DNA from 4 places in the Nocardia sp. NPDC060259 genome. Region 2 is predicted to be linked to each of the others. Evidence: riboswitches for the same ligand, from Rfam matches in the RefSeq annotation. Region 2 holds a riboswitch; each other region holds the start of a gene.
The links. Region 2 has a riboswitch for S-adenosylmethionine ahead of ACFWF2_RS29270 (ABC transporter substrate-binding protein). Riboswitches for the same ligand answer to the same signal wherever they lie in the genome.
Positions count from the first base shown of each region.

Region 1: it holds a riboswitch for S-adenosylmethionine, as region 2 does, so the genes downstream of both, ACFWF2_RS17280 (aminotransferase class V-fold PLP-dependent enzyme) here and ACFWF2_RS29270 (ABC transporter substrate-binding protein) in region 2, are expected to answer to the same signal.
Region 3: it holds a riboswitch for S-adenosylmethionine, as region 2 does, so the genes downstream of both, ACFWF2_RS04020 (ABC transporter substrate-binding protein) here and ACFWF2_RS29270 (ABC transporter substrate-binding protein) in region 2, are expected to answer to the same signal.
Region 4: it holds a riboswitch for S-adenosylmethionine, as region 2 does, so the genes downstream of both, ACFWF2_RS03960 (AfsA-related hotdog domain-containing protein) here and ACFWF2_RS29270 (ABC transporter substrate-binding protein) in region 2, are expected to answer to the same signal.

Region 1 is NZ_JBHXAY010000041.1:49,336-53,951, forward strand. Features, by position in the region: gene ACFWF2_RS17270 (S8 family peptidase) at 1-1,010, opposite strand, end outside; gene ACFWF2_RS17275 (AAA family ATPase) at 1,034-2,164, opposite strand; SAM riboswitch class IV at 2,430-2,544, shown strand; gene ACFWF2_RS17280 (aminotransferase class V-fold PLP-dependent enzyme) at 2,593-3,909, shown strand; gene ACFWF2_RS17285 (flavin reductase family protein) at 3,940-4,407, opposite strand; gene ACFWF2_RS17290 (YbaK/EbsC family protein) at 4,570-4,616, opposite strand, start outside.
Region 2 is NZ_JBHXAY010000120.1:7,543-12,158, forward strand. Features, by position in the region: gene ACFWF2_RS29255 (lipase family protein) at 1-206, shown strand, start outside; gene ACFWF2_RS29260 (DUF6892 domain-containing protein) at 255-668, shown strand; gene ACFWF2_RS29265 (hypothetical protein) at 845-1,543, opposite strand; SAM riboswitch class I at 1,755-1,849, shown strand; gene ACFWF2_RS29270 (ABC transporter substrate-binding protein) at 1,866-3,485, shown strand; gene ACFWF2_RS29275 (ABC transporter permease) at 3,488-4,519, shown strand; gene ACFWF2_RS29280 (ABC transporter permease) at 4,576-4,616, shown strand, end outside.
Region 3 is NZ_JBHXAY010000005.1:79,397-84,012, forward strand. Features, by position in the region: gene ACFWF2_RS04010 (MFS transporter) at 1-841, opposite strand, end outside; gene ACFWF2_RS04015 (FMN-dependent NADH-azoreductase) at 819-1,445, opposite strand; SAM riboswitch class IV at 1,665-1,781, shown strand; gene ACFWF2_RS04020 (ABC transporter substrate-binding protein) at 1,823-2,986, shown strand; gene ACFWF2_RS04025 (ABC transporter permease) at 2,986-4,616, shown strand, end outside.
Region 4 is NZ_JBHXAY010000005.1:69,721-74,336, reverse strand. Features, by position in the region: gene ACFWF2_RS03970 (hypothetical protein) at 1-381, opposite strand, end outside; gene ACFWF2_RS03965 (HAD family hydrolase) at 375-1,106, opposite strand; gene ACFWF2_RS03960 (AfsA-related hotdog domain-containing protein) at 1,103-1,879, opposite strand; SAM riboswitch class IV at 1,894-2,011, opposite strand; gene ACFWF2_RS03955 (SRPBCC family protein) at 2,156-2,611, shown strand; gene ACFWF2_RS03950 (MarR family winged helix-turn-helix transcriptional regulator) at 2,669-3,118, opposite strand; gene ACFWF2_RS03945 (SMP-30/gluconolactonase/LRE family protein) at 3,233-4,192, shown strand; gene ACFWF2_RS03940 (alpha/beta fold hydrolase) at 4,194-4,616, opposite strand, start outside.

The sequences.
Region 1 (4,616 bases), on a different contig from region 2:
AGCACCTGGTAGTGGTCGATGTAGCCGTAGGGCACCGGCACCGGATGCGCGGGGTCGACGCTGCCGAACAGCAGTGCCGAGGTGACCCGGTGGCCGTGGTCGAGGTAATTGCGATGCGACGCCGCGCTGTCGGCGAAAGTGTGCGCGTCGACCCAGCGGGTCAGTGGGGTGCGCGCGGGCAACCCGCCGTCGAACACGGCGATGGTGAGCTCGCGGTCGGTCGGCTCGGCGGTCGGCAGGTCAGGGCGGAAGCGCGAAAGTGTTGCGGTGGAGCGGGTATCGCGGCCGAGCTGGGTCCGCATTCGTGGCATGCGGCGGATCACCCTGGTGAACGAATAGCCTGCCAGCGCGGCGACGGCCGCGTGGGTGCCGGTGACCGGGACGAAGGCGAGACCGCCGTTGTCGAGTCTGCGGTCGATCGCGACGTCGAGATCCAGATCGCGGGAGTAGTCGAGCAGGCCCTGCAGGGCGATGTCACGGCCGGAGTGCAGGACCAGCTCGGCCACGGTCTCCGAATCCGGCTGGGCGGCAGTCAGTCTCAGCCGATCGGCGGAGGAGTTGAGGCGGAACTCGGCCAAGCTGACGATGCCGTGTTCGGCGGCGCGCAACGGAGTCTCGGCGCAGATGCGAGTGGCGAGCAGCCGCAGGTTGGCGCGGGTCGTCGCGAGAAACAGCAGCGTGCTGGCTCGCGGCGCATGGCCGTCCGGTACGACCGTCACCGGCCTGCTGCCCAGCGGGTCGAACTCCATCGACGCGAGAAGCCTGGTGGGATAACCGCTTGTGGACACATACTGCGGATGCAGAGTGACCGCGGTGACGGTCTCGTCGTCCGGGCAGGCGACCCTGGGCAGCGCCACCGCGCTCTCGCTCGCCGCGCGCACCATCGGCGCGAGCCGGACCCGCGCCTGCGCGACCGTATACGGCGGCTGCGGCGAATCACCGCCTCTGCCGGGGGCGATCGGCGCGGTCAGCCGCTCACCGAAGCCGATCAGAAATCGCGGTCCGGCCACCCGAAATCCCCCCAGCGAGCACGTTATTGCCGTCGGTGCGTGAAGCCACGGAGGGTATCGCGCGACACCCCCGTCAGCGCGCTGATCTGGCGCTGAGACAAGCCTGACATGCCGACCAGGGTCTGTGCCAGCTGTAACCGATCGGTCCGCGAAAGTTCAGCTACCAGACGCGCGGAATGCTCGGCCATCAAGTCCGGCAGCGGCTGGTCATCGAGCACGCAACGACGCCGCAACCGCAGCATCGTGCGCTCGATATCGTTGAACGACAAGCCTTTCGACGCGATGGCGACGGCGTCGACGGCGGCATCGGGTAGCGGTTGGCCTGCGAAGCGGCGGATCGCCTCACCGCGCTGCGTCGTCTCCGGCAGCTCGAAGCCGACGGTGACGTCGAAGCGCCGCCACACGGCCGGGTCGAGGAGCTCGGCGTGGTTGGTCGCGCCGATCACCAGACCGGCGCCCGACGGCCAGTCGTCGATCTGCTGCAGCAGCACCGTGACCAGGCGTTTCAGCTCGCCCACATCGCGGTCGTCGTCGCGGCGCTTGGCGATCGCGTCGAGTTCGTCGAGCAGCAGCACGCAGGGTCGTTGCTTGGCGTAGTCGATGGCGTGGCGCAGGTTGGTGCCGGTCTTGCCGAGCAGGCTGCTCATGATCGTGGCCAGGTCGAGCACCACCAGCGGCAACTCCAGCTGATGGGCGAGCCAGGCCGCGGCCATGGTCTTTCCGACGCCGGGCGGACCGACGAAGAGCAGGCTGCGCGCCGGGGTGAGGTCGGCGGCGGCGAGACGGTCGGCCTGCTTGCGTTCGTCGACGATCTGGGTGAGCACCCGGTAGGTCTCGGCGGGCAGGATCGGCACCTCCGCGGTGGCGCCGGGCGGCACGACCCGCAGCAGCGGCAGGCGGCTGTCGCCGTCGACGGGGATCGGCGTATCGAGTTCGGCGCGTAGCGGATTGGCCCGCGTCGGGTTCTGTCTGAGCAGTCCGATCAGGGCCTCGGCGAGCTCGGGGCAGTCGGTGCGATGCCGGCGCGCGGCGCGGCGGACGAACATGGTGACGTCCTGTTCGCGGCCTGCCATCGCCAACCGAGCAAGGTGGACGAATTCGTCTGCTAGATCGGCGTTCACGTCCGCCGGTGTGGAGCTCAGGGCGTGTGACATGGTGTTCTTCCGATCGAAGGCATGGACTGATTTCGGTTCACTCGATCGTACGGCGTCCATCGCGGGCAAAGTTCACCCCTTGTGTACCGGTTTGACATCAGAACCCACCCGCAGCGCCACGTTGATCTGCCGAGTCGTCGGCGTAGCCGTCGCCTTCGTCGGATGCTAGTTGCGTGGCGACCCGGCGTCGGCGATTCCTGTCGGTTCGGGCGTGCCGATGGTGGTGGTTGACAGCTCCCTGGATCGTCTGTCACTCTCGTCAACAGGTCACGAGTACCAGCGACAAGCCCCGGCTAGCTGGTCGGCAACCCTCCTCCGCGGTGGGGTGCTCCGGGTGACGACCAGGCCGCCGTCCGCAGTGGGCGCGGCAAGCGCGGACTCGCAGCACCCTTTTCGGGAACGAGTCCCTGAGCCGACGGGATTTCGTCATGACCGCAGTAATCGACCCCACCTGTGCCCTGGCCGCCGTGTCCGGCGCCGACCTGCAGGTTCCGCTCGTGCAGGGCGGCACAAGCACCTACGCCAACTTCGACTACGCGGCGAGCGCGCCCGCGTTGCGGCAGGTCACCGACCGGATCTCGCAGCTGCTGCCGTACTACGCCAGCGTGCACCGCGGCGCGGGCTACGCCTCGCGGATCTCCACCGAGTGCTACGAGGCCTCGCGTGGCGCCGTCGCCCGGTTCGTCGACGCGTGTGACGACCAGGTCGTCGTGTTCACCCGCAACACCACCGATTCGCTGAACCTGCTGGCAGGCTGCGTGCCCGGCGAGACCGTCGTGCTCGATATCGAGCATCACGCGAACTTCCTGCCGTGGACCGCGCACGGTCGTCGGGTCGTGCGGGCGGCCGACACCGTCGAGGAGACGATCCGGCGGGTCGTCGCCGAATTGTGCAGCAAGCCCGCCGCATTGCTCGCGGTGACCGGGGCGTCCAATGTCACCGGTGAGGTGCTGCCGCTGGAGCGGCTGGCCACCATCGCCCACTTGTGCGGCGCGCGGATTCTCGTCGACGCGGCGCAGTTGGCCCCGCATCGCCGGATTTCGCTGCGTGAGAACGGGATCGACTATCTCGCCTTCTCCGGGCACAAGCTGTACGCGCCGTTCGGCGCCGGTGTGCTGGTCGGCAGGCGGGACTGGCTCGACGCGGGCGAGCCGTACCTGGCCGGTGGTGGCGCGGTGCGCGAAGTCGGTGTGGAACAGGTCGAGTGGGCCGCGGCGCCGCAGCGGCACGAGGCGGGCTCGCCGAATGTGCTCGGCGCGGCCGCGATCGCCGCCGCCTGTGACGCGCTGGCCGCCATCGATCCCACCGAACTCGTTGCCAACGAACGCTTCCTGGCCGACCGTCTGCGCGACGGTTTGGCCGCGATTCCCGGCGTGGACATCGTCCGCATCTGGTCCGACAGCCCCGACTGCGTCGGCATCGTCGCCTTCACCGTCGCCGGCTACGCCCCCGGCCAGGTCGCCGCCTACCTCTCCGCCGAACACGCCATCGGCATCCGTGACGGCCGCTTCTGCGCCCACCCCCTCCTCACCCGCCTCGGCCTCGACGCCGCCCTCCGCGCCAGCATCGGCCTCGGCACCACCACCACCGACGTAGACCGCCTGATCACGGCCATCGCCACCCTCACCGAATCCGGCCCAACCTGGACCTACACCACCACCGAAGGCCTCTGGAACCCCACCCCCGAAACCCGCCCCCTCACCGCCGCTTCCCCCGCAGGCGCCGCCCCCTGCCTCATCGGCTGAGTTCTCGCCGTCGCCCGCCGCCCCACCCGATCAGGTGTCGAGGGCGGTGGGGCGGTGGTATTTGCCGTTGTAGTAGAGGAGGGGGGCGGCGGTGGGGGATTCGTGGGTTTGGTCGTGGACTCGGGTGACCAGGCCGACCGCGAGGGTGTGGTCGCCGATGTCGATGAGTTGGTGGAGGGTGGTGCGGAGCCAGAGGGGGGTGCCGTGCAGGACCGGTTCGCCGGTGTCGAGGGTGGTCCACAGGGAGCGGTCGGTGAAGCGGTCGGCGGCGGTGCGGGAGAAGCGGTGGGCGAGGTGGTGCTGGTGTTCGCCGAGGAAGTGGATGACGACCGAGTCGGCGGCGCGCAGTGCGTCGATGCTCGACGAGGTGTGGGCGATGTTGAACGACACCAGGGGTGGTTCCAGGGAGAGCGAGGCGAACGACGTCGCCGTGAAGCCCACCGGGCCGGTCTCGGCGCCGATGGTCACCACGGTGACTCCGGCCGGATAGTGCCGCATCGATTCCCGGTACTGCTCGGCGGTGATCCCGCTCAGATCATCGGGGACCACCAGCTCGGCCGGGGTTCGTCGCACTTCACTCACCGCCCCAAACTACGCCCGCGCCGGAACCTCGCACAGGGGCCCTTCTGCCCGGTTGACGCACATCGCGCGCGGCCGACCTCAGTCGATCTCGATCGGCAGGCCGGCGGTGATGCGGACGAGTTCGC
Region 2 (4,616 bases):
TCGAATGGCATTCGCCGACCGACCCGTTGATTCCGGTCGACGCCATCAACAACACCAACCGCCGCTGGTGCGCGGCGGGGGTACGGTTGCAGACGCTGTGGGTGCCCTCGGTCGAGCATTTGTCCGCGGCTGTCGCGGGCGCCCCCGCGGTACTGCAGTGGCTCGACGGACGGGTTCGCGGAGAGCCTGCGCCCGTCGCCTGCTGAGATCTGGGACCATGCTGGTCGAGGCTCCGGGGCCCGTACGCTTCGCTGATGGCGATTATCGAACTGGCTGACCGCAACCTTCGACTCGCGCTGCTCGACGAGACTGACCTGTGTCTGGACGGCGATCGTGAGGTCTATCAGCTCTACCCCGGGTGGTGGCACTTCGGCAGGCATTTCTCGATCACGAACCTGGACGGGATCGCCTACTGTGCGGCACTCGAAGATCTCGATCTCAACTCGATGGTCGAAGCCACCAGTCTCGCCCCGCTTGCGGGGTTGACCAGGCTACAGCGCCTCAGACTGGATTCGGGCATCCAGAATCGTGACGTCGGTGTCATCGCCGCTCTGCCCGCGCTGACCGAGCTGGTGATCTTCAACGGTTTCAAGGCACAGGACAACGAGGAGTGGCGCAGTGTGGTCGGTGCGCTGCGGGCACGCGGCGTGGCGGTGCACGGCTGGTAAGTCCCGGTGGGTGGTTTCGAGTGAGTCGCGCATGGCCGTGTAGTCGGGGGCAGCGAGAGCGGCCACGTCATCTGGCATCGGGACTGGCCGCCCGCCATGCCCCATGACCTCGCCAGGCGACGGCAGCGGAGAGGTCCATGCCGAGAACGTCGAGCGGCGCGGGCGGACTGAGACGATCAGGGGACTTCGGTGATCCCGACGGTCGGGAAGAAGAAGCAGGAGCGGCCCGCGTTGTCGGTGGTGCCGAAGACGGCGGCCAGGACGGTGCCGTGGCCGGTGTCGACGGGGACCGCCCGCACTCCGCCGACGGGGATGGCGGTGAACAGGAAGTCGCGGATGGCGGTTTCGGCGAGGGGGCGCAGTTCGACGGGTACCTCGGGCGGGACCATCGCGCGGACGATGTCGGTGATCGAGCCCATCGAGGCCAGACCACCGCGGCCGGTGCTGATGTTGAGCCAGGCCACCTGCATGCCGGAGGTCTTGGTGGTGGCCGTGTCCGGCGACAGGCCGTAGGGCAGGAAGGTGAACATCGTCTGGCCGGACTTCACGGCGGTGAGGTCGAGGCCGGGGACCTGGACGGTATTCGCCGGCCACGGGCCAGGGACCGCACCCGCGACGGCGGGGATCAGGCCGAGGTCGTCACCGGCGCAGTTCGCGGCGACCGTCGGATACAGGAACGGCTGGACGCCGAGCGCTTCGAGGGTGTCGACGACGGTCTGATACGCGCCGAGCAGGTCGCCCGGAGCCGCCGTCTGCGCCGCCGGCGCATCCCTGGTTACCTCGGGCGCCGCCGCCGCGGTAGGCGCGGCCAGTAGCAGCGCGGCGGCACAGGCCGCCAGCGTGGTCAGTGTGGTGAAACGACGCGGCTCGGTCACGGCGCACTCCTCATGGACGCGAAGACATCCGACGCTACTCCCGTACCGGGCGTAATCCGCGCAGGTGAATGGCACCGAGCCGTCGGCGCGTCGCACAGTGTGCCCGAGTACGCCCCGCGTTCCAAGCTCTGCGCTCACGCTGATCCTTACCGTTGTGAAGGATCCCGCCAGTGCCACATGCTGATTCGGTACCGGCCCCTGCGGCCGGTCACAACCATCCAGAGCGACCGAGAGACCCGGCTCGACGACGTCGCAGCAACCCGCCCGTTCCCCGGGTGTGGGTGCTTCCGCCGGGTTCGATGGAAGGAAGAAAGTGCACCCCGTGATCGGTCCCCGTCATCGTCTCGCCGCTGTCGCCGGCGTTCTCGCCGTCGCCACCTCCGTGGTCGCGTGCGGTAGCGACAGCGCAGGCTCGGGTGGGCAGGCCGGTCCGCCCCAGCCCGGCGGCACGCTGCGCTACGGCCTGTCGCAGGCGCCGTCGTGCTCGGATCCGGCGCAGGCGGGCTCGAACCAGTCCATCTACGTCGCCCGTCAGATCGTCGACTCGCTCACCGATCAGGACCCGAAGACCGGCGCGATCACGCCGTGGCTGGCCACCAGCTGGGAGGTCAGCTCCGACGCGAAGGTGTTCACGTTCACGCTCGCCGACGGCGTCACCTTCAGCGACGGCACGCCGGTCACCGCGGACTCGGTGCGCGACACCTTCGACGCGATCGTGAAACTCGGTGGCGCGAAGGCGCCGCTCGGCACGAGCTACCTCACCAACTACGTCGGCACGACCGCGGTCGACAAGCTCACCGCCCGAGTGGAATTCAGCCAGCCCAACGCGCAGTTCCTGCAGGCCTCCTCCACACCACAGCTCGGAATACTCGCCAAGGCGACCAATGCCAAACCGGCCGAGGCCAGGTGCGCAGGCGACAATATCGGCAGCGGGCCGTTCACCTACGCCGGCTACAAGCAGGACGTCTCGGTGACGCTGGCGAAGCGGGCCGGATACCACTGGGGATCGGCGGTATTCGGGCATCAGGGCGAGGCGTACCTGGACCGGATCGAGTTCACCGTCGTCCCCGAATCCGGGGTGCGCACCGGCAGTCTCGTCTCCGGTCAGCTCGACGCGATCAGTGACGCGCTGCCCCAGGACGCACCGCAGATCGAGGCCGTCGGCGGCCAGGTGCTGTCCACGTCCAACCCCGGCACGCCGTTCGGCCTGCACCCCAACGTGACTCGTGGCCCGCTGCGCGATCCGGCGGTGCGCCAGGCACTGCTGCCGGCGCTGGACCGCAAGCAGCTCGTCGACACCGTGCTCGGCCCGCAGTTCAAGGTCGCGACCTCGACGCTTGCCTCGGCGACACCCGCGTACGCGGATCTCTCGGCACAACTTCCCCACGACCCGGCCAAGGCGAAGTCGATTCTCGACCAGGCAGGCTGGGTTTCCGGCGCCGACGGCATCCGCACGAAGAACGGTGAGCGCCTGAGCTTCTCGGTGACGTTCAGCCAGGTGTTCGCGGGCAACCAGGCGATCCTGGAGCTGGTGCAGCAGCAGCTTCGCCAGGTGGGCGTCGACCTGACACTCGACCTGGTGTCGCTGCCGGAGTGGACCGCCAAGATGAACTCCAAGGACTACGACGCCACCTACGGCAATTCCACCCGCGCCGACGGCGACATCCTGCGCACGTCCTTCTCGATCACCGGTCGCAACCTCAATGCCCGCGGACCGATCCCGGCGCTGGACGAGACCCTGGACAAGCAGCTGGCCGCCAATGATCCGGCCGCACGGGCGACGCTGATCAAGACCGCGCAGCAGCAGATCCTCGACAACGGCCTCTACATCCCCACCGTCGAGCTGTCCCAGGCGATCGGCGCGGCCGCGACCACCCAGGATCTGAAGTTCGAGGCCTCGGCCCGGCTGCAGTTCTTCGACACCTGGCTGAGCGGGCGCTGATCATGAGCCGATACGTGGGTTCCCGGATACTGCAGGCGATCTGGGTGTTGTGGGCGGCGTTCACCATCTCCTTCGTCGTGCTCTACCTGCTGCCTGCGGATCCGGTGTCGATGGCCGCCGACGGCGGTGGGCCCGGCACCGTCGTCGACAAGGTGGCGATCGCGGAACTGCAGGCCCGCTACGGCTTGGACAAGCCGCTGTGGGAGCAGTATGTGACCGCGCTCGGCAATGCGGTCAGCGGTGACCTCGGGCGGTCCATCAGCACCGGTCAGCCCGTGACCGAAGCGCTCGGCGACGCCCTGCCCCCGACTCTCGGATTGGCGCTGCTAGCCCTGGTGTTCGCCGCGATCGGCGGCACCGCACTGGCGTTCGCCGCCACCTACACGCGGCGGCCGTGGCTGCGCAATACGCTCAGTGCCCTACCACCGCTGGCTGTTTCGGTGCCGACGTTCTGGACCGGTCTGATCCTGTTGCAGCTGTTCTCGTTTCGGCTGCACTGGTTTCCGGCCTTCGGCGGGACGGGACTGCGCGGGACCCTGCTGCCCGCGCTCACCCTGGCACTGCCGATCGGTGCGGTGATCGCCCAGGTACTCGCCGCCGGGCTGGAACAGACCTGGCGGCAGCCGTTCACCGAGGTCGCGCTCGCCAAGGGCGCCTCGCGGTGGTGGGTGCAGCGGCGCCACGTCGCCCGGCTGGCCAGCGTGCCCGCGTTCACCATCGCCGGTGTGCTGGTTGGCACCGTGCTGGCCGGGTCGGTGGTGGTGGAATCGGTGTTCGCCCGCGCCGGTGTCGGCAGGCTGACCCAGACCTCCGTGCTCAACCAGGACATCCCCGTCGTGCAGGGCGTGGTGCTGCTGTCGGCGCTGATCTTCGTCGTCGTGAATCTGACGGTCGATCTGCTGTATCCCCTGCTCGATCCACGGATCACCGGTAGCAGGTGGCAGCGCGCGAAGACGAACACCAGGCCCGGTGACAGCACCGAACTCCCGGACACGAAGGCCGATGTCGCCGCGAAGGCGGTGCACGGTGCCTGAGGTCATGCGGCCTCAGGACGCCGCCGGGACCACCATCGATACCGAAGGGAACGACCATGGTTGACCTCCTCGTGCGCCGTGGATCGGTCGCCGAAAG
Region 3 (4,616 bases), on a different contig from region 2:
GTTCCGGATTGATCGCCGCCAATCTGGTGGCCAGCAGGGGGATCGCGATCATGGCCGGGATCGCGCTGGCTCGCAGTGCGAGCAGTGCGGCACCGCCGGCACCGGCGCCGGCAGGCGGCGCCAGCTGGACGCCGGTGTAGATGCCGACGAAGGAGCCGAGGACGGCGAGGCAGCTCAGGTAGAGCAGGGTCAGGCGCGGGGTGCGCAGCAGGGTGGCGAACGCGGTGAACACTGTGCCCGCCGATGCCGCGGCCCGGCGCTTGCCCGGCTCGAGGACGGCGTGCAGCACCACGGCCGACACCGTGAAACTCAGTGCACCGGTGACGAATACCGCCCGCCACCCGAACACGTCGTCGATGACCTGGGCCAGCACCTGCGCGATCACGCCCGCACCGAGGAAAGAGCTGGTCAGGCAGGTCAGGGCGAAGACGCGTCGGGCGGGAGCGATGCGCTCGGCGAGGTAGGCGAAGGCCGCGGGGGCGAAGAAGGACGCGGTGAGTCCTTGCAGAATCCGGGCGGCGAGTCCGGCGCCGAGGTTCGGTGCGGTGATCACCACCAGCGTGGACACCGCGGTCGCGGCGAGGCCGGTCACGATCACGGGCCTGCGCCCCCACCGGTCCGACAGCGGCCCGGTCACCAGGAATCCGGCGCCGTAGGCCAGCCCGAACGCGGTGGTCGTCCAGGTCGCCGCGGCGCGGGAGGTGCCCCACGCCGCGGCCAGATCGCCCAGGACCGGAAGCACCACGTACAACTGCCCGACGACGAGAATGCCGACGGCGCAGATCGTCGCGACGGTGCGCCCGGTCGGCGCCCACGTCTCAGTAGTCGCCGGCGAGCTCACGCGCACGTTCCTTGGCCGCGGCGAAGCCGACCTGCGGGTCCTCGGTGAGCACGGTCGGGGCGAAGCGGATCTCGGCGACGTCCTTCACGCCGATGAATCGCAGCCAGTCCTGCACGAACGGGGTGGCGAAGTCGTTGCCGAACTGGATCGGCACGCCCGGCTGGTGCACACCGCTGGTGTACACGGTGACGGCCCGCTTGCCGTCGAGCAGGCCGGTGTAGCCGACCTCGGGATCGAAGCCGAACGCCCACCCGGGCTGGGTGACGATGTCGACGTACTGCTTGAGGATGTAGGGCACCCCGTGGTTCCAGATCGGGATGTTGACGACATACAGATCGGCGGCGGCGAACCGGTCGAACACGGCGCGTGCCTGCTCCCAGGCGGCGACCTGTTCCGGCGTCTGCTCCGACCCGGTGAACACGGCCAGTTTGGCCGCGGCCGCATCGGTGCCGAATTCGGGCAGTCCCGCGTCGAACAGGTCGAGCGTGTCGACCTGCAAGCCGGAATCCTTCGCGGCGAGCGTTTCGATGAAAGTCTGTGCAATGGCGCGAGATTGACTGAATTCGCCGCGTGCGGAGGCATTGATGTGCAGCAGAGTGGTCATGGGGAATAGCAGTACCGAGCCCGCGGACCCGCGACAATGATTTGTCGCACGCTGCGCTGATCCCCGCCGTGATTCCCGACCGCCCGGCGCGGCCTTTTGTCTCGAGCTGATCGCAAACCCGCGGCGCGCCGATGCCGCAGCTAGGGCTGTATCCGGCTGTCCCGGAACGGTATCGAACACGATCGTGGCGCCCGGACCTGCTGCTACATTTCCTCCCACGGTCACGAGTATCAGCAATTTCGAGCCCCGGCTCGCTGATCGGCAACCCTCGCTTGGCGGTGGGGTGCCCCGGGTGACGACCAGGCGCTCTCGAAAAAGAGAGCGCAAGCGCTGAATGCCCGGGGTTCCCTGGCGTCCGGATTCGAAGGAAATCATCAATGAGCAAGTTCTCGATCGGCTCGCGCCGTCGTTTCAAGATTGTGGCGGGTGCGCTGGCCGCGGTGAGTGTGGCGGCCGCGGTGGTCGGTTGCAGCGACGCGGGCGGCGGTGGTTCCGCGGACGGCCCGGTGTATTTCGGCGTCTCCGGTCCGCGCACCGGTCCGTCCGCCGAGTACGGCCGGTTGTGGCAGCAGGGCTTCGACCTCGCCCTCGACGAGATCAACGCCGCGGGCGGCATCAACGGCCGCAAGGTCGAATTGAAGTGGGAGGACTCGCAATCCGACCCCAAGCAGACGGTGCCGATCGCCACCAAGTTCGTCGACGACTCCTCGATCATCGCCGAGCTGGGCGACTTCTCCTCCCCGGCGTCGATCGCCGCGTCGCCGATCTACAACCGCGGCAAGCTCGTCCAGTACGGCTTCACCAACTCCGCGGTGGACTTCACCAAGGCCGGTGCCTACTCGTGGAGCCCGTCGATCACCCTCGACGTGTTCCAGGAGCGCAATGCCGAGTGGGTGAGCAAGAAGGCCAAGAAGGTCTCGGTGGTCTACCTCGAAACCGACTGGGGCAAGCAGGCATTCCAGTTCTTCGAGAAGTTCGCCAAGCAGAAGGGCGTGGAGATCGTCTACTCCTCGCCGATTCTGCCCGACTCCACCGATGTGAAGCCGATCCTGATCAAGGGCCGCGAGGCGAACCCGGAGGCGTTCGTGCACCTGGGCTACGGACCCGACGGCGCGCTGGTGGTCAAGCAGCTGCGTGACGTCGGCTTCACCGGTCAGTTCTTCGGTGGTCAGAACACCCCGCAGTTCATCTCGCTGGCGGGCGCGGCGGCCGAGGGCGACATCGTCAACGGCATCTTCAGCCCCGCCGACCCCGACCCGAAGGTGCAGGATTTCGTCACCAAGTTCCGCGCGAAGTTCAACACCGACCCCGGTGACTTCAATGTCTACGCCTACGACGCCCTGAATGTGGTGGTGCAGGCGGCCAAGAAGGGCGGGGCCACTCGCGAAGGCGTCCTGGACGGCCTGAAGACCGAAACCCGGTTCACCGGAATCGGTCTCGGCACCTTCGCGTTCGATCAGGAGACCCGCCGCCCGAAGGGCGTGAGCCCGCGCGAACTGGTGCTGACGGGCGGTAAGTTCGTCCCGACCGGCAATCGCTGATGTTCGACACCCTCGTCGCCGGTGTGGTCCACGGCAACGCGTACGCGCTGCTCGCCGTGGGCATCACCCTCATCTTCGGCGTCACCAATGTCATCAATTTCGCGCACGGCGCCGTCTTCGCGCTCGGGTCGATCCTTGGCTGGTGGCTGATCGCCGAACAGGGCTTCCCCCTGTGGCTGACCATCGTGTCGGTGGTCGCGATCACCGCGGTGGTCGGCGTCCTCATCGACGTCCTGGCCGTGCACCCGCTGCGCAAGGCGCCCGCCATCGCGGCATTGCTGGCGACGGTCGCGGCCGGGTTGATCATCGAGAACCTGACCCAGATCGTGTTCGGCCCGGACACGCGCCCGTTCCCACAGGTGCTGCCCACCAACAACTTCCAGCTCGGCGGTGTCCGCTTCGGCACCTCCGATCTGGTGATGTTCGCGATCACCCTGGCGGTCATGGCCGGGCTGGCCGGGTTCCTCCGGTTCAGCCGGTACGGCCTGGCCATCCGCGCCACCGCCCAGGACCCGGACGCGGCAGCCCAGATGGGCATCGGGGTGTCGCGCATCCAGGTGCTCGCCTTCGCGATCGCCTCCGGGCTCGGTGGGCTCGCGGGAATCTTCGTCGGCCTGTACAACTCGAACATCTCGCCGACCAGCGGCACTCTCGCCGGGCTCACCGGCTTCGTCGCCGCCACCATCGGCGGTCTCGGCTCGATTCCCGGAGCGGTGATCGGCGGCTTCGCGCTCGGCATTCTCGAGGCGTTCGGGATCTATGTCTTCGGCGACGGCTACCGCGATCTGATCACCTTCGGCGTCCTCGTGGCGTTCCTGGTCCTGCGGCCCGGTGGGTTGCTGGCGAAGGCGCCCGCCATCAGCGCCGAACCGCTCACCGGCACGTTCCTCGGTGTCGGCAGGCAGCTCAGGGTGCGATGGTGGCACGCGGTCGGGGCGTTCGCGGTGGCGGCGCTGATCGTGCCGCTGGTCGCGAACAACTACGCCATCGTGGTGGGCACCCAGATCCTGGCCTACGCCATCATCGCGGTCTCGATGACGCTGGTGGCCGGCTCGGCAGGGCAACTGGTGATCGGACAGGCAGGGCCGATCGCGATCGGCGCGTACACCTCGGCCATCCTGACGGTGAACCACGACTGGCCGTTCCTCGCCGCGGCGCTGGCAGGCGGTGTGCTTGCCGCGGTGATCTCCTCGATCCTGGCCGCGCCGCTGTGGAATCTGAACGGGCACTACGTCGCGATCGCCACCCTCGGGATCGGCATCGTGATCGTCGCGGTGATCCGCAACTGGGAGTCGCTGACCAGGGGCAGCTACGGCATCTTCGGCATTCCGGTGCCGAGCATCCTCGGCCACGAGTTCACCGAGAACACCGAGGTGTTCTGGCTGGAGCTGGTGTTCCTGGCGATCACCCTCGCGGTGGTCGTCGGTGTGCAGCGGTCCCGGCTCGGTACCGCCTTGCGGGCGGTGGGCGCCGACGAGGTCGCGGCCAGGTCATCCGGTATCCCGGTGCGCGACTACAAGGCGCTCGCCTTCGCGATCAGCGCCCTGTTCTCCGGGATCGCGGGCGCGCTGCTCGCCCATCAGTACAGCTACATCGACCCGACCGTGTTCAACCTGCCCATGTCCCTGCT
Region 4 (4,616 bases), on a different contig from region 2:
AGGGATCGGCACCTCGTGGAAGGGATAGCTGGGTCGCACCACCTCCCCTGCGTTCGGGAACTGGTCCGGAGCGAAGACCATCGGGTAGTTGTGCGCGGGCAGTGGCAACGGGAGCGTGTGCAGGACCACGTTCGCGTCGTCCGCTGAAAGCTGCTCGGGCAGTTCACGAATCACCCGGTACGGCAGGTTCTCGCCGAACGCGGGCAGTGGGGTGTCGGCCGCGACGACGGCACGTCCCCATCGACGCGTCACCGTGCCGTCTGGGCCCGCTTCGTTGAGGAAACCGACGACGAGGAAATTGCCATCGGCGTCCACGATTTCACTGGGCGGATACAGCGGGCCCTGCGTGGTCGGCGTCAGGTCGTAGAGTCGTTTCACCATGCGGACACCACCTTTCGATCGTCGGCGATTTCGGTGCCGTTCGCGTCGCCGACCCGGTCACCGAGCCTGCGCCAGGCTGCGGTCGCGGCGGCAAGCAGGTGCGGGTCGTCGCCGCGGTGGAAGGGGTGCGCGACGATCCACAGGAACGGCAGGTCCGTGCTGTGATCGCCGTAACCCCAGGTGTCGTCGGGGCTGATGCCGTGTTCGCGGAGGTAGGCCACCACCGCTTCGCCTTTGGCCTCGCCGATCATCGGGCGGTGCACCTCGCCGGTCAGCACGCCATGTTCGTCGAGCACCGGTTCGGTGGCGATGATGTGATCGGCGCCCACCGCGTCCGCCACCGGGGCGATCGCCGGCGCGAACGACCCGGATAGCAGCACCGTGCGCACACCCGAATCATGATGTGCGCGCAGAGCTTCCAGGGTGTCGAGATAGAACGGCGCACCGTCGGCGGCGAAGGCGCCGAACCAGCGCTTCCCCGATTCCGCGAGCGCGGCGTACTCGACTCCGCGATAGACCCGGTAGTAGTGGCGGTTGATCTCCTCGCGCGGGGTTCCCGCCGCCGCGCGCTCCTTGATCTCGTCGGTGATGCGCGCGTACTCGCCGCCGTCGTCACCGTTCTCGGCGAGCCAGTGCCGCAGGAACGCGAACATGCTCTTGACGGTGATCAGTGTTTCGTCGACATCGAAGAACGCCGCGCCGGCGCCTGCTCGCCGCTCGCTCATGCCGACTCCGCCAGGTGCGCGGTGACAGCCTTGGCCGCCTTGGCCCGCTCGATCTGCGCGATGCGCTCGTTGGGCAGCGCGGTGAACTCGACGCGCGAGTCGGCCACGGTCTTGCCGAATTGGCGCACCTCGGTCTCGATGACGAACTGCAGCTTGCCAGGGTCGTCCACCGAGACCGGTGTGAGCCGGGCGTGCAGGGTCGCGGGCAGCGGGAACAGGAACGAGGTGAACCGCAGGTCCACGTTGTTCCACACGATGTAGAAGTGCTCCTGCGGCCTGCGCACGCCGTACTCGAGTTCGAACGCGGCCAGGAACAGCTGGCGCACCGCCTCGATCACCACGATGCCCTGCACGTGCTCGCCGGTCTGATGGTCGAGCAGCAGTTCGTTGTCGCTGTCGAGGCGCAGATCGGCGCGGAAGAGGTTCTCGGCTTCCCTGGTCAGCCCGGCCAGCAGCACATTGGAGTGCTGGTACTTGTGCACGTGATGGCGGCGGGCGGGCTCGGCGATCTCCCCGACCACCCGCAACCCGGCCCCCGCGGTCTGCGCGACATGGTCGAGGTAGTCGAGATCGTGCCGGGTGATGCCCTGCCCCAAGTGCACCGTCAACTCCCGATCGGCCAGGCGGCCGCTGCGCAACAGGGCGACGAGGCCCGACACGGTGTGCACCCGGTCGTCCGCGGAGATACCGAGAAACCGGTCGGCCACCACGACGAACGTGGTCGCCACCGTTTCCGGGGCACGGGTGGTGGAGTCGAGTTGGACAACAGACATGGATGAACCCTTCAGAAGGACGCTTATGGCGGGTGGGAACTCCCCCGCCATCCGGTCGTCACCCGGAGCACCCCGCCGCCGATGGAGGGTTGCCGCCCAGCAAGCCGGGGCTCGAAGCTGGAACTCGTGACCGTCGAACGAAAATTATTCGGCCGCAAACCTTTTGAACAGTGTTGCGACCACGCTGCGAAAAATCCGACCACAGGCGGAAGATCCCCTGGTCGACGATGCCTATGCTGTGCGTGACAGTCCGTCACACCCATCCCGGAGGCACCGTTGCCGAACAATCTCGAAGCCAGCATCGACATCGCCGCAGCGCCGGAGAAGGTGTGGTCGATCCTGGCCGACCTGCGCCGCATGCCCGAGCTCAGCCCGACCACGCTGAAGATGATCGCCGTCGGTGGGGTCCGCGACGGCGCCTACACCGTCAATCTGAACAAGGTCGGCTGGAAGGTGTACCCGACCACCTCGCGCATCGTGAGCTACGAGCCCAACAAGTCCATCGCGTTCCGGATGAACGAGAACCGCACGGTGTGGCGCTACGAGCTCGAACCGACCGCTACCGGCACCCGCGTTGTCGAGACCCGCACCGTCGACCCCGTCAAGGGCGTGCCCGCGTGGCTGCGCGGGACGATCAAGGTCGCCCTCGGCGGCGAGGAGAAGTTCGAGGCCGACCTGGTCGCGGGCATGCACGAAACCCTCAGCAAGGTCAAGGCTGTCGCGGAGCGCTGACCCGCACACACCTCGAGAGCCCGCCGGATCTTCCGGCGGGCTCTCGTCGTTTCGGGGTCACGGCAGGTCTTGCCTGATCTCCTCCAGAGCCTCCGCCGTGCGCGTGAGCAGAGCCGTCACCGTCGCGAGCTCCTCGGCGGTGAACCGGGCCGCGAGGTCACGCTCCACCGCGACCGCGTTCACGTCCCCCGCGGCGGTCACCTCCCGGCCTGCCTCGGTCAGCCGGGTCTCCAGCACGTTCTTGTGCCACTCGTGCGGCGTGCGCTCGACCAGGCCACGGTCCTGGAGGTTGGTCAGGACGGTGTTCATGGTCGGCGGCGTCACCCCCGCCAGTCTGGCCAGCGCCGCGGCGGAGATGCCGGGGTTCTCCGCGAGGTGCAGCAGGGCGCTGTACTGCGGGACCGTCAGCCCGGCCGGCTTCAGCGCGGCGGTCTTCGCCGCGATCAGGGCCTGCTCGGCGCGCTTGATATACGTGCCGAGCCTCTCGGCGGCGGGCATGGACGTCATGCGTGCATGGTATCCGCCCGTCATCACGTAATGCCCTTGACGATCATTAGAACTCTAATCTACATTTCTGCCCATCGTTTGATGTCTGGCATTACATCACTGAGAGGCTTCATCATGATCAGGTCCAGCGCCACCATCGCCATGGCCGTCGCCTGTCTGTCCGCGACGGCGTGCGGAACCGACGCCACGCCCACGTTTCGCACCGCCTTCGAGCTGCCCGGCAACGCTGTGTACCCCGAGGGCATCGCGCTTGACGCCCGCTCCGGTGACAGCTACGTCGGCTCGTTCGCCGACGGCACGGTCTATCGGGCGGCCGCGGGAGCCGAGCGCGCGGAAGTGTTCCTGCCCGCCGGCGCGGACGGCCGTAAGACCACCAACGGCGTGCGGGTCGACCGGGACGGCAGGCTGTGGGTGATCGATTCGGGTGTGGGAGTCGCGGTGTACGACATCGGCTCCCGCGCGCTGCTGGCCCGGTTCGAGGTGGCGGGCGCCGCTCCGCGTTTCGTCAACGATCTCGACTTCGGGGCCGACGGGAGCGCCTATCTGACCGACAGTGTCCGCAATGTCGTCTATCGGGTCACCCCGGACCAAGTGGCCACGGGCCGTGGCGAATTGGGGGTCGCTTACGACCTGGGTCCGGTGCTCGGACCGCGCGACGCGAAGACCTTCGAACTGAACGGCATCGTCGCCGATCCGGCAGGGACGTATCTGCTCGTCGTCGCGATGTCGGCGGGCGAGCTGTACCGGATCGACCTGACCGGCGCCGAGCCGATCCGCAAGGTCGCGCTGACCGGCGGCGACGTGCGCCACGGCGACGGCATGGAACTGCGCGACAACACCCTGTGGGTGGTCCACAACACCGAGAACACCATCAGCCGCTGGACCGTCAGCGACCGCGGCGACGCGGCGACGCGTGATCGCGAATTCCATGATCCCGCACTGAATATCCCCACGACGATGGTGCACTCGGGCGATCGGGCGCTGATCGTGTCGTCACAGTTCGACAAGGGCGGGCCGATGGGCGATGCGGGCGCGCCGGGAACGTTCGTGGTGTCGGCCGTCGACGGGTTCTGAGTCAGGCCTCGCCGACGAATTCCCTGAGGACGGCGACGAATTCGTCCGGCTGCTCGACCTGCGGCGAGTGGCCTGCGTGCTCGACGAGGTGGGTGCGCGCGCCCGCCGCGGCGTATCTGTCCAGGGTGGCCGCGCTGTCGTAGAGGAGGTCGTGTCTGCCGTGGACGGCCAGGACCGGCAGGTCGAGTGCGGCCACCCGCTCGTCGAGCGGGCGCGCGGCGAAGTCGTCGGCCCGTGCACCGACGGCGTAGGCGAGGCCGGCGGGGACGGCGGCGCGGAAATCGCGGACCATCGCGTCGGCAAGGCCGGGCGCGGAGTCGTAGCGGAAGCGAGGCGCGAACACGGTCCGGTTGGCCAGGCGGATCACCAGGCTTGGTGTCCAGCGCTGCGCCAGCCGCACCGTCCACGGGCGGACCACCCATTT